DNA from 2 places in the Desulfovibrio intestinalis genome. Region 2 is predicted to be linked to the other one. Evidence: riboswitches for the same ligand, from Rfam matches in the RefSeq annotation. Region 2 holds a riboswitch; the other holds the start of a gene.
The links. Region 2 has a riboswitch for cobalamin ahead of HNQ38_RS01810 (FecCD family ABC transporter permease). Riboswitches for the same ligand answer to the same signal wherever they lie in the genome.
Positions count from the first base shown of each region.

Region 1: another riboswitch for cobalamin. It lies ahead of HNQ38_RS13140 (sirohydrochlorin cobaltochelatase); the one in region 2 lies ahead of HNQ38_RS01810 (FecCD family ABC transporter permease).

Region 1 covers NZ_JACHGO010000009.1:74,421-77,562, reverse strand. The annotation lists gene HNQ38_RS13145 (helix-turn-helix transcriptional regulator) at 1-210, opposite strand, end outside; gene HNQ38_RS13140 (sirohydrochlorin cobaltochelatase) at 681-1,601, opposite strand; cobalamin riboswitch at 1,636-1,858, opposite strand; gene HNQ38_RS13135 (30S ribosomal protein S1) at 2,025-3,142, shown strand, end outside.
Region 2 covers NZ_JACHGO010000001.1:410,259-413,400, reverse strand. The annotation lists gene HNQ38_RS01815 (ABC transporter ATP-binding protein) at 1-591, opposite strand, end outside; gene HNQ38_RS01810 (FecCD family ABC transporter permease) at 857-1,951, opposite strand; cobalamin riboswitch at 2,120-2,299, opposite strand; gene HNQ38_RS01805 (glycosyltransferase family protein) at 2,435-3,142, shown strand, end outside.

The DNA of each region.
Region 1 (3,142 bases), on a different contig from region 2:
GAAGTCGTGTACCGCCACTTCGCAAAAAGGCCCCAGCGTGCGCGCCACCATGCCCGCCATTCGCTTGGCATTGGCAAAAATGGCCTGCGTTTCGGCTGCGCGGCAGTTGATTTTTTCAGTATCCAGAGAGTGAACGCGCGCGCCTCTGGCTGTGCGGCGGGGGGCGGCTGCGGGCCGCGGTGGAGATATCTTGCGACTTTGCTTGGGCATGCGGGCCTCCCCTGTGGATAACGCCGATAGATCGTGCCCGACTGCCGACGCTTTATATTGAAATTTTACATATGCTACATGAAAAAAACGGCATTGTGTACCCCCCGGCTTCACAACAAAACAATAAAAAATCGGAAGTCTGCATCAAGCAGCAAGAGAGGGCGGGTGTCTCTCGCTTTGGGCAGGAAGCAGGCGGCGGAATACTGCGCAATAAGACCCTGTCTGTAAGGATGTCTTGTATTGTTCTGTGGGCAAAACAGAAGGGCCGGAGCATTTGCTCCGGCCCTTCCCAGATTTGATGACAACCCCTGCTTCGCAGGTTTTGCACCGCTATGGCCAGCAGGGCCGCCGTGCGGAAGTGCACGAAAATCAGTCAGCTATAACAGCGCGGCAAGGCCATGCCCTGCTTCTGATTTCCAGTTGTGCGGGCGTTGCCGCACACGCTTTGCCTGCTTTGCCGGGGCGCAACCCTACGGCTTTCTGGGTTCTTTGGTCAGGTCGTCAGTGCTTTCCTTGGCGTGGCGCACAAGAATGGCAGCAGCGCCGGGCGTTTCGCCAAGGCCTTTCAGGTGGGCGTCAACCTTGATTCCTGCTTTTTTGAGCTGTGTGGCCCAGGAATCGTCCTCGTCGCCTGCAAGGTCGTTGCGGGCGTGGTCGCCAGCTACCAGCATCAGGGGAGCGATAACCACATGCTTGATCTTGGCGGCCTTGAGGCCTTCAAGCATGTCGTCAAAATTGCGCGCCCCTTCCACAGTGGCCATATGGATATTTTTGTCAGTGGACTTGAAGACAGCGTACACGCCTTCAAATGCCAGGTCGGCGCGGCCGTGGCTCTGGCCGTGACCCATAAGCACAAGGGCGGTATTTTTGCCGCGGGCGCTCTTGGTGTCGGCCTTGATGGCAGCCAGCAGTTCCTGGGCATCGCCCTTGGATTCCAGCATGGGACGGCCCATAAATACGGACTCAAAGCGGCCGGGATTTTTGCTCACGTCAAGCAGCACGGCCCGTTCCAGAGCGGTGAATTCCTCACCGGCCAAAACGTGCAGCGACTGCACGCGCACAACTTTCACGCCGTCCTTGGCCAACTGGGCCAAGCCGTCGCTGATGCCGCCCACAGGCTGACCCTGTTCGGCCAGTTTTTTACGGATGATCTGTGAAGTGTAGGCCCAGACCACAGGCGCGCCGGGGAAAGCTTTTTTGAATTCCGCATCCACAGCCTTGAAGGCGGGCTGAGCCTCGGGAACGCTGGTTCCAAAGGCCACCAGCAAAATGCCTTCCTTGGGTGCGGCTTCACCGGAAGCGTGGCTTGTGCCGGTAAGGCTGAGCGCCGCGAGCAGCAGCAGGAGAAAGAGTAGTGGGCGAAGCCCGAAATGTGACAGGGTGCGTGGCATGGCAACCTCCTCAATATCGCGTTGAAAGGTTCGCAAAAGGGCTCTGGCCCCGGCGGATGTTCGGACTTGAGGGTTGTGGGGCTGTGTGCCCGCGCCTTGGTTTCGCCTTCACCGCTTGCGCGATTGGCTGTCAAACGCCGCCCACCTTGAGCAGGCGAAAAGAAACCTTGTCCCCTCTTACCGCAGCGCGACTGTTTTCGATTTGCACGAAATTCCCCGCCAAAAGAGTACAGGACAACAGGGCGCGCCAAATGTCAAGGAGGGCAGGCGGTTGCACTGCGTGTTGTCCCCAAGTCCTGTTGGGTGGCCGCTTTGTGGCTTCCTTGGCCGATCTGAGCTTATTTTTCCTTGTTCTTCCGTCAAATTTCTGCTACATATGCGACCTCCCTTTAAAAAGGGAAATCATGTTTGGAGGCTGGACATATGGCAGGCTTGGAAACCGGGCACGAAACCGAAATGAATTTCGAGAGTGCTCTCGAAAACTACCTCACTTCCGATTTTGGCGACCTTGAAGAAGGCTCTATCACCAAGGGCGAAATCGTTCGCGTGGACGAAGACAATGTATTGGTGGACGTGAACTTCAAGTCCGAGGGTCAGATTCCCGCGGCTGAATTCCGCGATCCCGCTGGTAACATGGTCGTTGCCGTGGGCGACAAGGTGGACGTGTACGTTGTTCGCAAGAACGAAAACGACGGCACCATTACCCTTTCTTTTGAAAAGGCCAAACGCATGCAGGTCTTCGATCAGCTCGAAGACGTGCAGGAAAACAACAGGGTCATCACCGGCCACATCGTACGTCGCATCAAGGGCGGCTACACTGTGGACATCGGCGGAGTCGAGGCATTTTTGCCCGGTTCTCATGTGGATCTGCGCCCCGTGCCGGACATGGACGCCCTGGTCAACCAGGAGTTCGAATTCCGCGTGCTCAAGATCAACCGCCGCCGCAGCAATGTTATTGTTTCGCGCCGCGTGCTGCTTGAAGAAGAACGCGATTCCAAGCGTCAGGATCTGCTGCGCACCCTCGAAGAAAACCAGACTGTGCAGGGCAAGGCCAAGAACATCACCGAATACGGCGTGTTCGTGGACCTGGGCGGCCTCGACGGCCTGCTGCACATCACCGACATGAGCTGGAAGCGCATCCGTCATCCCAAGGAAATGATCACCATCGGTCAGGAACTGACCTTGAAGGTGCTTTCCTTTGACCGCGACAACAACAAGGTCTCCCTGGGCCTCAAGCAGCTCGTGCCCGATCCGTGGCAGGACATTTCTGCCCGCTTCCCCGAAGGCGCCAAGTGCTCCGGCAAAGTCACCAACCTGGTTGACTACGGCGCATTTGTTGAGCTGGAAGCCGGCGTTGAAGGTCTTGTGCACATTTCTGAAATGTCCTGGACCCGCAAGCTGCGTCATCCTTCCCAGATGGTTCACACCGGCGACGAAGTCGAAGTGGTCATCCTGGGTGTGGACGGCGACAAGAAGCGCATCAGCCTCGGCATGAAGCAGGTGCGTCCCAATCCTTGGGAACTCGTGGCTGAACGTTATCC
Region 2 (3,142 bases):
AGCGCGGCGGCGTTCCAGCAGGTCAAAAAGTCCGGCCATGCGTGCCATGTCCAGCCCGGCAGCCAGTTCGTCCAGCAACAGAAGCGGGCTTTCCTGCGCCAGTGCGCGGGCCAGCAGCACCCGTTGCAATTCGCCGCCCGACAGTTCCGCAAGACGGCGTGGAGCCAGCATGGTAGCCCCACAGGCTTCCAAAGCTTCATCCACCGCAGCATGATCCCTGCTGCCGTAACAGCCCAACCACGAAAGATGCGGGTACCGCCCAAGCAGCACCATCTGCCGCGCTGTAAGCTCACGCGGATATTCACCGCCCTGCGGCACAACAGCCGCCAGCCGCGCACGTTGACGCGGCTTTAAGGCCGTGAGCGCCCTGCCCTGAAGAAAAATATCCCCTTCCTTCGCCTGCAGCACGCCAGAAAGGCTGCGCAAAAGCGTGGTCTTGCCGCTGCCATTGGGGCCGAGCAAGGCCAGGCACTCGCCGCCGCGAGCCGCAAAACTCACGTCCTGCAATACTGGCCGCCCTTTATAGCCGCAACACAGGTTGCGCACCTCCAGCATGGACGGCTGGGATGTCGTGGCAGAAAAGCCGATCAACGCCGCCCCCTGAACTGCTCTGCGAAAAAGACTCTGAGGCACGTCATGAACTGTTGTGCGGTCTGCGCTGCGGCATGACCTGCCCGACGATCTATCCGGCCATCTATCCGGCAATCAGCCCGAACAGCAGCCCGAGCAGTAGTCTGATACGCGGGCTGATGGCCTAGCTGATAGCATGACTGATCCCATGGCAGATAGCGTGCCCTATGGCCTAGCGGGTAGCTTGGCTGATGGCACGCAAGCAGCGGCATAAGCAAAAACCGCATCATGGCCGCCTCCGCACCAGCAGGGCAAAAAACGGACCGCCCAGAAGAGCCGTCACCACACCCACGGGCAATTCCTGCCCCCCATCCAGCACACAGCGGGCCAGCACGTCGGCCCAAACAAGCAGCACCCCACCGCCAAAAAATGCTCCAGCCAGCAGAGGGCCGTGACCGCAGCCCAGCACAAGGCGCAGCACATGAGGCACAACCAGACCCACAAAGCCGATAACTCCGGCTATGGCCACGCAACCCGCCGTCATGCAGCTTGCCCCGGCCAGCAGCCAAAGCCGCGCCCGCCCCACATGCAGACCAAGCTGGGCAGCCTGCTCGTCGCCCAAGGTCAGCACGTCCAGCGCCCGCCACCCCCAAACAACCGCCGCAAGACCGGGCACAAGGGTTGCCAGCAACAAGGGCAGACTGTCCCAGCCACGCCCCTGAAAAGACCCCATAATCCAAAAAACTATGCTGGTTACAGACTCTTCATTGAGCGCCTTGATCAGGGCCACCAGCGCGCCAAGAAAAGCTGCCACGGCAATGCCCGCAAGTATGACGCTCTCACGCCTGAATCCGCCGTCGCCCCTGCCGAGCCACAAGGCTCCTGCCAGTGCCAGCAGTGCGCCCAGCAAGGCAGCGGGAGCCACAAGAGCCGCCGACCCCGGCAATGAAATATGCAGTGCCGACAACGGGCCGCTTAACGCCGCGCCGATGATTCCCCCAAGGGCGAGAGCCATGCTCGCGCCACAGGCCGCTCCGGCAGAAATACCCAGCGTAAAGGGATCAGCCAAAGGATTGCGCAACACCCCCTGCAAAGCCACGCCCGCTACCGCCAAGGCTCCACCGCACAAGGCTGCAAGGCACACGCGGGCAAGACGAATCTGCCCCACTACCAGCATAAGTGCCGTCTCCTGCGGCGGTGCGGCCAGCCCCAATTGCGCGGCCAAAGCGTGAAAAACCTGCCCTGCCGATAGTGAAACCGGCCCCGGCAGGCAGGCCAGCGGCAAGGAAACAAGCCACAGCAGCGCCAGAACCGCAAACGCGGGCCACAGGCGTGCAGAAGTATGTACGGAAGGGGAGGAGGAATATGGTATCGCGGTCATGCCCGCCCTTTGCAGACCCAGCGTGAACCGCATGGGCATAAAAAAGGCCTCTTCCGCCACAAAACACTAGCTGTTTCATGAAGGAAGAGGCCCGTATTTCCTCAATCCTGCCGGCAAAATCCCGTTGCCGTGGCGGCTCAGGCCGCAACCCCGGCCCGTCACAAAATAGTGGGGCCGTGGGGCAAGGCAGGTCTTCCGGCTTGGCTCCCTTTCACCGGCCTTCCCGTTTCCAGTGGCGCTGTATGGTGCGAGGTTCATGAGCCTTACGGCGGCGGGTCCGCTCCCGCATCTCACGGGATTCCCTTTTCAAGCCGGGCAACCCGGCTACCATTGCCGCGCCTACTGTAGGCGGGGGCGGCAGGCCTGTCAATGCCGGGCAAACATATGCAAAAGAACCGGACAAAAAGCACCACACCACTATTGTTTTTGCGCTTTTGCCGGGCTAACATGCGGGAGATTTTTACAAATCTCGAAGGGATGTATATGAACATTGCGTATGACGGATTTTTCCTGAAAGAAGGCCTTCAAAGCCTGGGGCACACGCTCATTGATCTTTCGCCTTACAGGGAGAAAAACCTCACACAAACCCTCGCCAGCTTAGACTCTCAAGTGGACATCGTGCTGGTGGAACTTTTTGGAGGCAAAAAACTTCCTTCTGACCTGCATCAATGCCAAACCCGTCTGGCGGCATACTGCATTGACTCAAGCATCAACGCTTTCTGGCTCGAACATATCTGCAAGGCCTTCGACGATGTTTTCGTCGATCAGCTAGAAACGGTCTCAACCCTGCGCAAAGCTGGAATCAAGGCTTTATGGCTGCCTCTCTGTGCTCAGAAGGCGGAGTTCCGGTCTCCACCACCGCAAAAAAAATACGATATCTCCTTTGTAGGTACCAATACCCCGCAACGACCCAAAAGATACAACATCCTCAACCTGCTGTTGCAAAACTATGACGTGCACATCCGTCAGGACGTCAGCAACAGAGAAATGCTTGATATTTTTTCAGAATCCCGAATAGTCCTGAACGAAAACCTTTTTGACGGACTCACCCTGCGAATTTTTCAGGGGCTTGCCTCAGGCAGCCTGCTACTTACCGAAGCCTGGGGTGCTGGCACGCAGCAGCATTTTACCGACGGACAGCACCTTGTCTGTTACACGCCGCAAACGCTCCTCCCCTTGGTGAAGCGCATT